DNA from 2 places in the Granulicella pectinivorans genome. Region 2 is predicted to be linked to the other one. Evidence: riboswitches for the same ligand, from Rfam matches in the RefSeq annotation. Region 2 holds a riboswitch; the other holds the start of a gene.

Region 1 (7,531 bases), 480 kb from region 2:
AGGACGGCTGTGTTGAAGCTGATGGTCGCGATGGCCGGCGTGGCGGTGGGCTGCTGGGCTCCGGTGGCGAGGCAAGATAGAGCAAAAAAAGACAAAAGGGTCCGTGCGCGCATCGTCGCGTTCTCGTTTCTCTGGCTGGGCCAGGATTAGGGGTGGGAGGAGATATTGGGGATGAAGGTGAGATCGCTGATGGCGACTTCGCCAAGATGAAGCGTAGGTGGTTCCTGTGGGATCAGGCTGGCCATATCCACTTTGAAGGGAAACGAAGAGGGTTGGACGAGAGGTTGGAAGCCGATCTTCTGGCTGACGAAGGTGGGCTTGGTGACCAGGACGTCTTCGTGACGAAGATCCCGACTGAAGACAGGTTGACTTCCGGCGCCGGTCGTCGCCAACTGCGGCCACGCAAAACGGAATGAGGAACTGAGCAAGACTGGATGGTGAAGAGCGGCGGGCTTGGCGTTCCGGACGGGATGAGCAATGGCATGCGGGAGTGTTGGTTCAGTCGCGACTGCCACCGTTAGCCCGTGTAACGGCGCTTTTCTAAGCTGCGGTGTGGGTTCAATCGGCGACCTCGTGGTCCAACTCCAACTGACAGCACACACCAGTAACGCGGCGATCGACGCGAGCTGGAGGGCATAGGTGGGTAGTGCTCGCGCAGGTGCCCGGAGTGGAAGACCCTCCCGGGTGGCGCGGGCGATAAAGCGAGCTTCATGTCCGCGTGGAAGCTGCGGGCGCGCGGACGTGGCAAGGTTGAGATGCGGCGCGAGGCCGGCGATTTCTGAGAGGGTCTGCTGGCAGCGCGTGCAGGATTGGACATGTGCGTTGAGGATTGCTTGCTCGGCGCTGGTTAGCTGCTCCGTGCCGGATAGAACGGCGAGCATGTGGAACTCCTGATTGCAGGCGGTTGTCGTGGTCATCGTCTGCCTCCTTTTGCGTTCTTACGGATCTTCTCGAGGCCCCGATACAGGTTGTGACGGACTACGCGAACCGTTTCGCCGGTGCGCAACGCGGCTTCCTCGGCGGTGAGACCTTCTCCGTAGATCAGCTCGATGGTGCGCCGTTGACGTGGTTCCAGGGTGCTGAGGAGTTGGTTGACGAGGATGCTCGTCTCCGCTGCTCCCGGTGGTTGCCGAAACAACTGGGCTTCGTCGAAGGAGTCGGTTTGGAAGTAGCGGTTCGAGGCCATGGCGCGGCGGGCGTTGAAGGTTCTCTGGTAGGCAAACATGACCAGCCAGGACTTGAAGCTGCCTCGTGCGGGGTCGAATTGATGGATGGATCGGAAGACGTCGAGGAAGATTTGTTGGACGGAGTCTTCCGCCTCGGACTCGTTGCGGAGGATGCGGCGGGCGATGCCGAAGAGGAGGGGACTGTGGCGGCGGAAGAGGACAGTCAGGGCGTCGGCTTGTCCTTGCTGGAGGCGGAGGGCGAGTTCTTCGTCGGTGCTGAGGGTTTGTCTGAGTTTGGAGAGGAGGGATGGGGAGTCGGGCGATGGGAGTGCGTCGAGGTGGCTCGGCACGGGGGCGAAGACGAGTTGGCTGAATCGGGAGGTCATCGGTGTTCTGCCCGAGTATGCACGTGGGACGCGCGGATTTCCCCAAGGTGAGAGGGAAATTGTTTGGAGTGAGGGGGAACTCCGCAGCGGGTGAGGGATGGGCTAAAGACGATGCATCGGTAGGTAGCGCTCAGAGAGGTTGTGATACATGCAATTATTCGGGACCATGGAGGCGCTTGCAGAACTGTGCGTTGTTGGCGGAGGCGTCTGGGTTAGCGTAGAGTGCTCTTGACGTCAGCTGAGTTTATTGGCGGATTTGCGTACATTTTTTTTGGAGGGCACTCGGTGACGGTTTGTGTCGGAGCAATGGCCTCATTTCGGGGAAGCTCCATTTTAATCGGAGCATCGGACAGAATGGTGACTGCAGGAGACATCGAGTTCGAACAGGAACAGACGAAGATCTTTGTCCTCACCAAGTCCGTAATCATCATGGTTGCTGGCGATCTAACTGTACAGGCTGACATTCTTCATTCAGTAATTGAGCATAAGAATAGACAGCTAAACGAATATCCCGACGAATGGCTGAGCGTTAAGCTTGTTGCAGATTGGTTCTATGAAGACCTCGCCGCAATAACACGTCAGCGCGCGGCCAAGATGATTCTCCACCCGCTAAACTTAGACTTCGATAAGTTGGTCTTAGCGGGAATCGATTCCGAATTGGCAAATCAACTCGCGAAAGAGCTACTGGATTTCCGAATTGCGCCGATACAAGCCATAGTAATGGGAATCGATGCATCAGGGGCCCATATCTATGAAGTCAGTAACGAAGGCGTTGTCTGTCAAGACTGGACGGGGTTTGCATCGATAGGCGCTGGAGCGTGGCATGCCAACTCGCAGCTTATGTTTGGTGAACATGTCAAACATAAAGAGATGGCGGAAACGCTGATGCTCGTGTATACGGCGAAAAAGCGCGCTGAAGTTGCGCCAGGCGTCGGCGAAAAGACAGACATGATCGTCATCGGACCAGAGTTGGGTCATTTCACCCACGTCGGTGAACCCGCAATGGCAGAGCTTCGAACTACCTACAATCGCGTAAGGAAGCAAGCACAGAAAGTGAGGGAAAATGGCAACGCGAAAATCGCCAAGTTCATCGAGAGGGCTATTGGAGAACCGGCTCTTGAAGACCCCGCTCCGAACCTTATCGAGCCGGGTACCGTTGATGGTCCCGCAAAAGCTTGATGGTAAGAAAAAGTTTTTGGAAAAACGATTGCTTGGAAAGTGATGGCAAGAGCTGCATCAACTGCGTTCGGACATCATATCCATTGTTTGTTCGACGAAGAATTTTGGAAGAGTTGCGACTGAAAGATTACCTGTCCCACTCGCGTCCGGAGGGTGGCTGTTGGAAATGGTCGCAATGTCAAAACACCTTCTTCTAGCTTTAGCGAAACCAGAAATCAACGACAAAAAATCCCCCAGTCTCGGATGAGACTTGGGGGATCTTTTTCGACGTTTGCGTGGGCCTTAGTGGCCTACGGCTTCTTCGGGGTAGAGGCGGATGTCGGGGACGTTGCGGTAGACCTCGGCGTAGTCCATGCCGTAGCCGATGACGAACTGGTTGGGGATCTGGAAGCCGATGTAGTCGGCCTCGATGGGGACGAGGCGGCGCTCGGGCTTGTCGAGGCAGGTGGCGATCTTCAGCGAGGCGGGCTTGTGCTGGAGCATGAGGCCGCGGAGGTAGCTGAGGGTGAGGCCGGTGTCGAGGATGTCTTCGACCAGGATGACGTGCTTGCCCTCGATGGGGTTGTCGATGTCCTTGATGAGCTTGACGGCTCCGGAGGAGACACGGGCGCGGCCGTAGCTGGAGACGGCGACGAAGTCGAAGGTGTTGTCGACCTGGATGGAGCGGGCAAGGTCGGCAAGGAAGATGGCCGCGCCCTTGAGCACTCCGATAAGGACGATGGGTTGGCCGTTCTTCGTGAGGCCGGCGTAGTCCGCGGTGATCTGGTCGCCGATGGCCTTGACGCGAGCGGCGATCTGCTCGGTGGAGAAGAGGACTTCCATGACGGAGGGGGACGGGAAGGAGGGGGTCGTCGTTGCCATAAGGTACTAGCGTATCGCGGATTGGGCTGTGGGAGAACAGTGCTTAAGTCTTGGGTCCCGGCGTCTGGCGCGCTTCGGTATACTTGGGTGCTGGGGCTTTCGGCCCCTTTTGCGAGGGTTATGTATCCGTTTATCAATCTGGGACCGCTACATCTGGGGACGTTTGGGCTGCTGTTGTGGCTGGCGGCCGTGGTGGCGGGGATCGTGCTGCACAAGAACTTTATCCGCAATGGCGTGGACGCCGATGCGCTGAGCATCGTGACGCTGGTGACGATCATGGGCGTGCTGGGCGCGAAGACGTGGCACGAGCTGCAGGATGTCCATGCGCTGGTGGCGGAGATGAAGCAGATTGCGCTGCCCGGCTGGTCCCACCCGATGGAGGTGCTGCTGGGCTTCCTGAAGTACCTCCAGGGCGGGTTCGCGTGGTTTGGCGGACTGGTCTTCGGCATCGGCTGGCTGATGTGGGAAGGCCGGCAGGCTCGTCCGGAAGGTCGGACCAGTTGGGCCGCCGCCGTAAGGATGTTGGACCTCGCCGCTCCAGCGGCAGCCATCGGCTACGGCGTAGGCCGCATCGGATGTCTCACCTCGGGCGATGGAGACTACGGGATCAATACGACGCTGCCGTGGGGTGTGCACATGGCGAAGGACGCGCTGGTGCCTCCGACGCCGCCGGACGCGCTGGTGCAGCCTACTCCGGTGTACGAGTTTCTGTTTGCGCTGCTGATTGGCTGGTTCTTGTGGAGGCTGGGCAAGAAGATGCTGCCTCTGGGATGGCTGACCGGGCTTTACCTGGTGCTGAGCGGCATCGGTCGGTTCCTGGTCGAGTTCGTCCGGGTGAACCCCAAGCTGTATTGGGGCATGAGCAACGCGCAGTTGGCCGCTCTGGTGAGCGTTCTGGCCGGGGTCCTGGTGATGATCGTGGCAAAGGTGAAGCATCAAGAGGTGCTGCCGGCGATCCCCGACGAGGCCGTGGCGGGATAGGGTTTGCGGATAAAAAGAAGACGCCAACCGTGGTCGGACTTCTCCCTGGTAAGGGTGTTAGTTTGTGCCGCAGCAAACAAGCCCACCCAACCCGCAGAAGCTATACCAACAACCCCAAATGACCGCATGGATTCCTTTGGGGGGATTGTAGCCCTTTGGTGCGGGTGTTGTCGGCTGTGCCGAGATATCCACAATTGGTAGTTGCTCTCCAGGTGGGGTCGCAAGCTATAGTGGGTTTATTCCATGGTCACTCCTTCGCGGAGTGTGAAAAGGGAATCCGGTGAAAGTCCGGAACTGCCCCGCAGCGGTAAGCAGGTACGAAAGCCCAAGATGACACTGGAGTTTTGCTCTGGGAAGTCCGGCGATTAGGTCCGATCCTGCAAAGTCCGAAGACCTGCCATCGAAACATTCGCTAGCGCCTCCGAGGGGAGGCGAGGTGGCAGCGTACTTTTGTCCTTCGCGGAGGACGACCCGCTGTTTTCTCGCACGCTTCAGAGGCCAAGGAGATTTATCCATGGCCGCATCCGCAACACACGATTTTGGGACCCTTCCTCCCCCTGCCTCCATACACTCCTCGACGTCCGCCACGCCTGATTTTCAGGTGATTGGCCGCAGCGGGAGTCTCTCCGGTTTCGATCCAAGCCGGATCTCGATTGCGATTACGAAGGCCTTTCTGGCGGTTGAAGGGAATGCCGCAAGTGAGTCGCGGCGCATCCACGAGGCTGTCGATGGGCTGACTCGGCAGATTGTCGAGACGCTGACGCGTCGGGCGGGCGTGGCACGGGCGATCCACATTGAAGATATTCAGGACCAGGTCGAATTGGCGCTGATGCGCTCGGGCGAGCACAAGATCGCGCGGGCGTACGTGCTGTACCGCGCGGAGCGCATGCAGGAACGTCGCAAGCGCGAGGAGGTGGGTGCGGCCCCGGCGCAGCCTCGGCTGAACGTGAAGCTGCAGGATGGGCGGACAGAGCCACTGGATGAGGCAGCGCTGCGGCAGGTGGTGGCGACGGCGTGCGACGGGCTCGATGGTGTATCGGTCGATGCCGTGATGGCGGAGGTACATCGGAACCTTTATGACGGCATTCTGCTGCATGAGTTGGGGCTCGCGCAGACGATGGCGGCGCGTGCGCTGGTGGAGCAGGAGCCCAACTACGCGTACGTAAGTGCGCGACTGCTGCTGAACGGATTGCGTGATGAAGCCCTGGGGTTTGTGCTGCCAGAGGTGGTAAGCGGGTCCCAGCGGCAGATCGATCTGCGCTACGACGAGTACTTCCCGGAGTACATCAAACTGGCGATCAAGCTGGAGATCTTGGATAAGGAACTGGGGGCGTTCGACTTGGTGCGGCTGGCGGCTGCGTTGAAGCCTGAGCGCGACCGGAACTTTCAGTTTCTGGGGCTGCAGACGCTGTATGACCGGTATTTTCTGCATCGGGACCGGATTCGGTTCGAGCTACCGCAGGCGTTCTTCATGCGGGTTGCGATGGGGCTGGCTGTGCGAGAGATCGACCGGGATGCCAGGGCGATCGAGTTCTATGAGCTGCTGTCGTCCTTCGACTTCATGTGCTCGACGCCTACGCTGTTCAACGCGGGTACGCTACGGCCGCAGCTTTCATCGTGCTTTTTGACGACGATCCCGGACGATCTGGATGGGATCTTCAAGTCGATCAAGGACAATGCGTTGCTCTCGAAGTATGCGGGTGGCCTGGGCAACGACTGGAGCGCGGTGCGTGGCCTAGGGGCGCATATCCGCGGGACGAATGGTGAGTCGCAGGGGTTGGTTCCGTTTCTGAAGGTGGCGAACGATACGGCAATCGCGGTGAACCAGGGAGGCAAGCGGAAGGGAGCGGTGTGCGGGTATCTGGAGACGTGGCACATCGACATCGAGGAGTTCCTGGACCTGCGCAAGAATACGGGGGACGACCGCCGTCGCACGCATGACATGAACACGGCAAACTGGGTGCCGGACTTGTTTTTGGAGCGGGTTGAGGCCGATGGGACGTGGACGTTGTTCTCGCCGGACGAGACGCCGGATCTGCACGACCTGTATGGGACTGCGTTTGCGGAGCGCTATGAGCACTACGAGGCGAAGGCGCAGCGCGGTGAGATGCGTGTGACGAAGACGCTGCGCGCGGTAGAGCTTTGGCGGCGGATGTTGACGATGATCTTCGAGACGGGCCATCCGTGGATCACGTTCAAGGACCCGTGCAACCTTCGGTCGCCTCAGCAGCATGTGGGCGTCGTCCACTCATCGAATCTTTGCACGGAGATCACGCTGAATACGAGCGGCAAGGAAATCGCTGTGTGCAACCTGGGGTCGGTGAACTTGGCGAACCACGTGACCCCGGCGGGAATCGATGAAGCGCGGCTGAAGAAGACGGTGACGACGGCGATGCGGATGCTGGATAACGTCATCGATATCAACTTCTATACGGTACCGGAGGCTCGCCAGTCGAACCTGCGGCATCGGCCGGTGGGGTTGGGGATCATGGGATATCAGGATGCGCTTTACACATTGCGTATCCCGTTTGCTTCGGTCGATGCGGTGCGGTTTGCCGACACCAGCATGGAGCTGGTGAGCTTTCATGCGATCTCGGCTTCCGTGTCGCTCGCGGCGGAGCGGGGGCGGTATCCGAGCTTCGAGGGTTCGTTGTGGAGCCAGGGCGTGCTGCCGGTGGATTCGATTGAGCTCCTGCAGAATGCGCGAAAGCATGAGCTGCACATGACACGCAGCACGACGCTGGACTGGACGGGTCTGCGCGAGCAGGTGAAGACGACCGGCATGCGGAACTCGAATACGCTGGCGATTGCGCCGACGGCTACGATCTCGAATATTTGCGGCGTAACGCAGTCGATCGAGCCCACGTACCAGAACCTGTTTGTGAAATCGAATATGTCGGGGGACTTTACGGTGGTGAACTCGTCCCTGGTTCACGACCTGAAGCAGGCGGGGCTCTG
Region 2 (8,722 bases):
CTCCGGCATGCTCTGTCGGCCGAGGCCGTGCCCCTGCGTGCTTTGCGCTTCGCAGACGATGCATAGGTTTTGCGGGGCTTCGAGGATACCTTCGAGTTTCAAGGCAGAATAGGCGTCGAGACGCGCGCCGGTATAGATCTGCGAGGCCTGTTGGTTTGCCTCGACGAAGGCATGATGGACCTTCGTGCGTGTTTCGATGGACCGCACCACGATGAAGCGGGTGGGCTGCATGAGACCGACGGAAGGGGCGCTGTGCGCCGCGGCGAGGAGGCGATCGAGGAGTTCCTGCGGAAGAGGAGTGGGCAGGAAGCCGCGACGGACATCACGCCGCTCGGAGATGGAGCGGTAGACCGCTTCGCGCTCCTCGGGCGTGTAGGCCGATGCCATCGCGGCTTCTGTTGGATCTACCGGCATTACCAGGCCCTCGACCAGCGCGGTCCGGCTTTTTCTTCAGGGCGGAGACGGGCATCCACGCCGGCTTTGAACTCGATGAGGCGACCGAAGAGCCAGATGAGATCGGAGAGGCGATTGAGGTACATCAACACCTCGGGTGCCACGACGCCACCGCTCTCCACGAAGCGGACGGCGCACCGCTCGGCGCGGCGGCAGACGGCACGCGCGATCTCGTAGGCGGCGGATTCGCGATGTGCTCCTGGGAGGGACCAGTCTCCGAGGATGCCTTCGGTCGCCTCGATCTGGTGGACGAGGTTGGTGAGGAAATCCACGTCTTCGGTGGAGATGATGGGAGGCGTCTTCTTGCTCTCGGGTGGTGTGGCGAGTGCGGAGCCGAGGCGGAAGAGGGTCCGCTGGATGGTTTCGGTCCAGGCTGCGATCTCGGCGTCGCTGCAGATGCTGCGGGCGAATCCGAGGACGGTGTTGAGTTCATCGACGGTGCCGTAGGATTCGACGCGGAGATCAGCCTTTGAGACGCGAATGCCGCCCGCCAGCCCTGTTTGTCCGCCATCGCCTCGTTTCGTTGAAATGCTCATGTTGTCTTCTCCTTCAGATGCTGGGTTGTGGCCGGCTCGACCGTTTCTTCCATCGTGACGCGCAACCGCTTGTGGAGCTTCGGCCGGGTGTACGTCAACGTGAGGGTGTCGTTGATAAAGTCTGTGACCAGCGGAGGGCGCACGCAGCCTAACGTCTCTTCGTTGAAGAACCATGGCTGGACGGGGCCTAACTCGGCCAAGGTCTTAGCCTGGATGATGACGGCAGGAACATGCGATATGCCGGCGTGCAAGAGGCGATAGGCGCGGTGGTAGCCATCGCGAAGGAACCAGCGGCCATGGTACTGGGCGACCTCCAAGAAGGGACTGCCACCATGGAGCACGAGAGGCGTTTCGATGGTGTTGCCGGCGCGGAACTGGAGGTTGGGGTTCTCTGTCTGGATCGTGAGAACCGGGCCTTTGCGTTCGATCACATCGTACGCGATGGATGCGACCGGACCGAAGGCGATAGCAACGAGAGAGGACCAGTCGTCTGCTATGGGAAGACTCTCTTCGCCGGGGATGATGCGTCTTTGGAAGGACACGAGCCTGGTGAGATCGACGATGCCTGTCGTCCAGTCGAGACCGTTCATCTCTTCGATGAGATCGGCGCGGCGGCTTTGCGTGGCGAGTGCCGACGCTACCTCATCCGGGATGTGACTGGCACGCGGGTCTTCCTGCTTGAAGGGAGCGAGTGTTGCGAGGAATGTTCCTGCGTGGTCGAGCGCGGTTGTGACGGCGTCGCTGGTGGGGCGATAGGGATTGTCGTCGATCCCCCACGCGGCGAGCTCGCGCACGGTGACATGCGAGGCGTTCATCGGGCAGCTCCCATCAGCAGAGGATGACGGGCGGGATCGCAGTCGAAGGCCTCAGACAGATGCCGCGGTGTCATCACGTCAGCAGGAGCGCCTTGCGTTACCTTGCAGTCCGGCGCCATCAGGAGGACGTGCGAAAAGTTGTGCGTGACGAGGTGGAGATCATGGATGGATGCGAAGACGGTAATGCCTTCGGCGTTGAGCTGGTGGAGCAGATCGATGAGTTCTACCTGGCGCCCGATGTCGAGGTTTTGGGTTGGCTCGTCGAGGAGAAGAAGACGCGGCTCCTGCGCGAGGCCAAGGGCTACCTTGACTCGCTGGCGCTCGCCGCCGCTAAGTTCGTTGAAGATGCGGTTGCGCAGGCCGGAAACATCCGCGAGCGACAGGGCACGGTCTACGGCCTTGCGATCGGTCATGGTGAATCCACGCAGACGGCCCAGATATGGCGTACGACCCTGCTCGACGACCTGCTCCACGGTGAAGGCGAAGGGGACGTCGAGTTGCTGCGGCACCATGGCGATGCGTTGCGCGCGAGCTTTCGCGGCATAGGAGGCGATAGGGACTCCATCGAGCCGTACGCTGCCTGATGTTGGAAGCAGCGTGCCTGCAAGGATGCGGAGGAGCGTGGTCTTTCCGACACCGTTCGGTCCGATCAAGGCTGCGCTCGTGCGTTCCGTGAGCGTGAACGAGAGATGATCGAGGATGCTGCGTCCGGCGTAGTTGAAGCTGACGGCGTCGACCGACATGATGGGAGTCATAGGACGTACTCCCGCTTGCTCTTACGGAGAAGATAGAGGAAGAATGGGCCGCCGAGGAAGACCATGAGCACGCCGACGGGAAGCTCAGTGGGCGCGAAGAGGGTGCGTGCGAAGGTGTCGGTCAAGACGAGGAAGATGGCTCCGGCTAGCGCGGTGACGGGAAGCAGGCGGACGTGGTCCGGTCCCAGGAACAGCCTTGCCACGTGTGGAACGATGAGGCCGGCGAAGCTGATGAGGCCGCCAAGCGACACTGCCGCTGCCGTAAGGAGCGAGGCCACGAGGATGATGCAGAGGCGTGTGTATTCGACGCGGATGCCGAGGTGGTGGGCGTACTCGTCTCCGAGCGAGAGGGTGTTGAGTTGCCGCATGAGCGGGTAGGCGGCGAACATCGAGAAGACCAAGATGCCGGTGGTTACACCTAACTGCGACCAGTGCGGGATGCCGATGATGCCATGGAGCCATGCATTCAACGCGCGTGTACCCGATGCTGGGTTGGGGTCGAAGATCTCGAAGACGTAGGTAGAGTTCGAAAGCATGGTGCTCATGGCGAAGCCGGCCAAGAGGAGCGTGACCACATTCGTGCGTCCGCGCGCGCGGGCCAGGGAGTACACGACTCCCATGGTGAGCACGGAGCCGAGGAAGGCCAGCAGGGCCGTGGCGGAGAAGCCAAAGATCGTCAGTTGCGAGAGGAAGAGGATGCCGATGCATCCGCCGACGACGGCTCCGCCGGATGAACCGATGATGTAGGGGTCGGCCATGGGATTGCGAAACAGCCCCTGGAACATGAGACCTGAGACAGCGAGCGCTGCTCCCACAACTGCCGAGGCAAGGACGCGAGGAAGACGGATTGTGAAGAGGATGATGTGCTGGGTTTCAGTCAAGGACTGGGTATGCCAGAGCGCATGCAGAGGAATATGCACGGCGCCATAGGTGGTGCAGATGAGGATCTCCGCACCGAGAAGGATCGCGAGCGCAACGAGGATGAAGGGCAGATGCACTGCCCTGCCCTTGTCCTGCTGTACTGGCGGCACGCCCCTTGCGCTCCGTCCATGCTGGACGGAGCTCAAGGGGGTGATCGCGACCCTGGTTACTTCAGCTTCCACGACTCTCCTCCAATCGAGACACGGAAGCCCGCGCGGAAGTTGAGCGGGAGAGCCGGATATCCGAAGGCCTCGCTGTAACGCTCGCTGAGGAGGTTCTGGATCTCAGCGTAGGCGGTGAGGCGGTGCGTGACGTGGTAGTCGCCGGTGAACTCGAGGCGCTGGTATCTGCCATCGAGGTTCTGGTTCGGCAGGAGCAGAGAGGTCTTGCCGTTGGGGTCGGTGGAGAGGAAGTCGCTGTCGTCTCGGTAGCCAACGAGCGTTCCGTTGAGCGCGGCGGTGAAGCGCGACTGCGTGTACTGCAGGCCGAAGTATCCGGAGTTTCGAGCACGGCGGAAGGGGCGGTTGTTCTTAAGCGGACCCGAGGCGCCGATGGGGATCGCGCCGAAGTTATAGGCGGTGTTGAATACCGGCTTGAGAGCGCTGCTGGCGAACGAGTTCTGCACCTTGGCGTCGAGGAGGGTATAGCCTCCGCGGGCGAGGAGGTGCTTGCCCAGCTTTGCCTCGATCTCGGTTTCGAGGCCCTGGGCGCGATAGGAGAGCGAGTTGACATAGGCTCCGGACACGTTCGGCAATGCCGCGGCTGGAACGCCGAAGCTGATGAGTGCAGTCTGCGAGAGGAACTCAAGGGTATTGCCGTATTCGTTGTGGAAGTAGGTGAGACCGAGGCGGACGCGGCCGCGTGCGAACTCCTGATCGAGGCCACCGTCGTAGGAGCGCGATGTCTCAGGGCCTACGGTTCCGATGTTGAACTGCGTGATCAAGGGGCTGGTTGCGGCGCTCGCGGCGAGCAGAGCCAACAAGGAATTGTTCTGCTGGTACAGGCTTGGCTCCTTGATACCCTTGGCGAAGTTGGCGTGGAGCTTGGTGCCGGAGAGGAAGGCGTCGCCGCCGGGCCGCACCAGATAGTAGCCGAGCGATGCGCGCGGGGTTGCCGCGAAGCCATATACGCCATTTTTCTCAAGGCCGGTGCCGACTGTGTAGTACGCACGGTTGCGGATGTCACCTTGCACTTCCATGACGTAGCTGTAGTTGCCACGGTCAGCGTACCCGGTGGGGCTGCCGGTGGATGCGCTTGAGCCACGTTCCGCTTCATATTTGAAGCCACCGAGGAAGAGCGTGTGGGCATCGAGGCGGAAGTCCGACTGCGCGTACACGAAGTCGCGGCTGGTGTGGTTGGTGGAGAAGTTGGGGAAGGTTGTGGTGGGTCGCTGGAAGATGGCCTGACCGCTGACGGAGTAGCCGTTCGCGCCACGGATGGTGACTGGCGCACCGAGATAATACTTCACGGTTCCGTTGGAGTTGAGGAGAGGAATGCCGGTGGGCGCGTAGTCGGAGTACTCGTAGTTCAGACGCAATGAGCCGTAGCGCAGGAGGTTGTGCCAGCGTGGGGTCGTCTGCTGGTTGAGCACTCCGCTGACCACCTGGTCCTGCTCCTTCGATCCTGCCGCGTCGGCGATGCCGTAGAGCAGATAGGCATTGGGCTTGCCGCCGGAGGCAGCGAGATGCCGGTAGGTGAAGCGAACATCGGTGGTTGCGTTGAGCTGGTAGCCTGCATTCCCGGCGAAGGTGGCATTGTGGAAGGCGTTGCCGGGGATGGAGTTGTGGGTGTCCTGGCGGCCGAAGTCGGCGAAATAATCAAGAGCGTGAGCGGCTCCGCTGAGTGCTGCTTCCTGTCGATAGGAGCTGAAGTTGCCGCCTTCGGCGGAGTAGTCAAGCTGCGGCAGAGGTGTGGTTCCGCGCTTGCTGGTCAGTTGCACGACACCGGCGAGTGCGTCGGAGCCGTAGAGCGCGCTATTGGGGGCGCGCAGGACTTCGAGACGTCCGATGCCGGTGGTAGCGATGTTCGCGAACTCGGTTGCTCCGCCGATGTCGTTGACAGGAACGCCGTCGATCAAGACCTTCGACGTGTTGGTTGCGCCACCGCGCAGCGACAGACCGGTGGTGCCGCCGGCTTGTCCGGTCTGGGTGACCTGCGCCCCGGGCACATAGCGAAGAGGCTCCTGGATATCGTTCGCATGCGGAAACTGACTGGAGGTCAGCACTGTGATGGGGGCGGCGATCTGCGCCAGTGGTGTGGGGGTGCCCGTTGCGAGTACGGTGACCTGCTGGGTCAGCGTGGGGGTCGAGAGCGTGATGTCGAATTTCGTCGATTCCTTTGCGGAGAGGAAGAGCGAGGGCGTCAGGGTGGGGGCGAAGGTCGTGGCGCTGGAGCGCAGTCCGTAGCGGCCGGACGTTGGAACGGACAGGCGGAAGCTACCGTCGGGGCCTGCGATGGTCTCGGCGACGACGACGTGTTTGTTGTTCAGCAGCTCCACTTTGGCGTTGGCCACGAGCGCTCCCAATGGGTCTTTGATGACGCCGTATACGGTACCGCGCATCTCCATGATTCTGTCCGGCGGTGTTTGCGCTTTCAGAGTGCAAGAAAGCGGTAGAAAGCTACTTAAAAGAGTGACGGTTGCCCATGCGATGCGGTGCTTTTGCGACATTTTTCCCCTCGGAATCTGGTGGCAGCAGAGCCGGTCTCCTGGCTTGCGTGTCCTCGAAGTCATGCTGCCTTCCCCAGCCGTTGGGCCAGGTGGCGTTGCTCGTCCGTGCATGATTTCTCGACGCTTACAGTTACGGGGTAGTGGCGGATTTGCACCGCGCTTCCCGACACTCTGCTGAGTTGTTGCGGTTGAAGGTTGAGGATGAGCTCTCAACTACGGATGAAATTGTTTGGCCAGATCCTCCAGTGCGTCGATCGCAACGGGACTTGGAAAGTCGATGCGGCGATCCACGTAGTAGGCGCGCCGTTGTTTGACGGCGGTCAGATTCTCCCATCCTGGCTTGTCCTTGAGCACATCGAAGTTGGTTTTGCCATCGCGCACCAGAAGAAGCGCTTCCGGCGCGCGCGCGATGACCGTTTCCATGCTGATGTGCGGCCACTCCTGCGGGATGTCGGCGGTGATGGAGCGGCCGCCCGCTGCTTCGATGATCTCCGTGATGAATGCTCCCTTGCCGATGGTGATGACGGGGTCGTACCAGACCGGCATCAGGACCGCCACGGCAGGCTTTCCACGGACACTTGCGCGTACGGCATCGATACGCTGTTGCAGGCGCGTTGTGAGAGCCGTTGCCTGGGATTCGCGGTTGAGGGCGATGCCGAGCGATGTGATGGAGCGAAAGATACCGGCAAGCCCGTGAGGGTCGACGAGAAACACGGGGATGCCCATGGCCTGCATCTGATCGAGTGAGGCCTGGGGATTGGCCTTGGGGATTCCGAGAATCAGATCGGGATGCAGCGAGGCGATGGTCTCGATGGAAGGCGCCATGATGGAGCCTACGCTGGGCTTCTTCTGGGCTTCGGCGGGAAAGCGGACGTAGTCCGAGACGGCTACGACATCGTCGCCGGCGCCGAGGGAAAAGACATCGTCCGTGATGCTGGGGACCAGGCAGATGATGCGATGCGGATGGTCCGGCACGGTGACGCGGCGACCGGTCTCATCCGTAACGACACGGCTGGCAACACATGGCAAAGGGATGAGCGCGAAGAGAAGCAGGAGGGTCGAGAGAGATTTCACGCGGTCACCATCGTGTTGGTTCGAGCGGTTATGGCGGCTTCAACGAAGTTTGCCGCGATGTTGCCGTTGGTGCGGAAGTGGATGTGGATGTAACTTGCGAGGACGTTGCGGTCTGCGGTGCCAAAGCCTTCCAGCTCCTGTTTGCTCGCAAGAGAGTAGGAGATGCGGTAGGCCTTCGACAGCGTCGAACGATCGACGTCGGACGTGACGTCGGAGTGATGGAAGCTATGGCCGCGAAAAGTCGTTCCGGCAGGCCCCAAGAGGCAATCGTGGAGCAACTCGACGGTGACGTAGCCGAAACGGACGAGACGTTGGGTCATCGCAAAGGTGAGGGGAAGCAAGCCCGCGAAGGAGATAGAACGACCGTCTTTCAGACGCAACGATTCGCCAAGATAGATCATGCCGCCGCACTCCGCGTAGATGGGTTTGCCTGTGGCGGCAAATGCACGGATCGCCATCAACATTAAGTGATTGTCGCTGAGGGAGTCTGCGTGCAGCTCCGGATAGCCGCCACCGAGGTACAGGGCGTCGAGGTTGGGTGGAAGGGCTCGATCGTGGAGTGGGCTGAAGGGAACAATCTCCGCTCCGGCTTGGCGGAGGAGATCGAAGTTGTCCTCGTAGTAGAAGCTGAAGGCCTCATCGCGGGCTACTCCGATACGGACTTGCGCGGCGGGGGCGGGCGTCGAAGCGAATGCTTCGAATTGCATGCCGCACTGCAGGGTGAGCAGAGCATCGAGATCGAGGTGGGTTTCGGCCAACTGCGCCAGCGTGTCCAGCCGTTGCGCGTTGTGCGCGGCGGACTGCTCTTCCGCTGTCTGCAATCCGAGATGGCGTTCCGCAATGGCGATGGCCGGTTCGCGTGGAAGCCATCCGAGCAGAGGCGTGGCGCAGCGAGAGTGAATGGCCGCCTTCAACATGTGGAAGTGACGGTCGCTCGCTACGCGGTTCAGGATGACGCCGGCGATGTTGAGTTGCGGATCGAAGAGTTCGAAGCCGAGGACGACGGCGGCGATGCTGCGCGCGCTCTTTCCGGCGTCCAGGACGAGGACGACGGGGAGTTGAAGGAGGCGTGCGATCTCCGCGCTGCTGCCTGCGTCTGAGGCTCCGTCCTTGCCGTCGAAGAGGCCCATCATGCCTTCGACGATCACTGCATCCGCGCCTTGGGAGGCCGAGGCGAAGACTGCGCGGTTGCTCTCGTGGTCGAGCATCCAGGTGTCTAGATTGCGGGAGGGCCGGCCGGAGGCCAGGGTCTGATGGCCGGTGTCGAGGAAGTCCGGGCCGCCCTTGAAGGGCTGCACGATGAGTCCACGTTTTCTAAAGGCGGCGATGAGAGCGAGGGTCACGGTCGTCTTGCCGACGCCGCTCGACGTGCCCGCGATGAGAAATCCCGTCATGACGCAGGGGTTCCTTTCGCGTTCAGCGTGTCGCGCCGTGTGACAACGGATATGACCATGAAGACTCCCAGACCTGGGAGAGGATGTTCGATGAAGAGACAACGGT

The links. Region 2 has a riboswitch for cobalamin ahead of BM400_RS16505 (TonB-dependent receptor). Riboswitches for the same ligand answer to the same signal wherever they lie in the genome.
Region 1: it holds a riboswitch for cobalamin, as region 2 does, so the genes downstream of both, BM400_RS14380 (ribonucleoside-diphosphate reductase subunit alpha) here and BM400_RS16505 (TonB-dependent receptor) in region 2, are expected to answer to the same signal.

Annotation. Positions count from the first base shown of each region.
Region 1 covers NZ_FOZL01000001.1:3,627,672-3,635,202, reverse strand. Annotated here, with positions in the region: gene BM400_RS14410 (OmpH/Skp family outer membrane protein) at 1-113, opposite strand, end outside; gene BM400_RS14405 (hypothetical protein) at 147-917, opposite strand; gene BM400_RS14400 (RNA polymerase sigma factor) at 914-1,552, opposite strand; gene BM400_RS14395 (Ntn hydrolase family protein) at 1,907-2,731, shown strand; gene hpt (hypoxanthine phosphoribosyltransferase) at 3,014-3,592, opposite strand; gene BM400_RS14385 (prolipoprotein diacylglyceryl transferase) at 3,713-4,573, shown strand; cobalamin riboswitch at 4,801-4,989, shown strand; gene BM400_RS14380 (ribonucleoside-diphosphate reductase subunit alpha) at 5,088-7,531, shown strand, end outside.
Region 2 covers NZ_FOZL01000001.1:4,105,529-4,114,250, forward strand. Annotated here, with positions in the region: gene bluB (5,6-dimethylbenzimidazole synthase) at 1-387, opposite strand, end outside; gene BM400_RS16485 (cob(I)yrinic acid a,c-diamide adenosyltransferase) at 414-989, opposite strand; gene BM400_RS16490 (hypothetical protein) at 986-1,804, opposite strand; gene BM400_RS16495 (ABC transporter ATP-binding protein) at 1,801-2,559, opposite strand; gene BM400_RS16500 (FecCD family ABC transporter permease) at 2,556-3,662, opposite strand; gene BM400_RS16505 (TonB-dependent receptor) at 3,647-6,040, opposite strand; cobalamin riboswitch at 6,160-6,337, opposite strand; gene BM400_RS16510 (ABC transporter substrate-binding protein) at 6,362-7,222, opposite strand; gene BM400_RS16515 (cobyrinic acid a,c-diamide synthase CobB) at 7,219-8,616, opposite strand.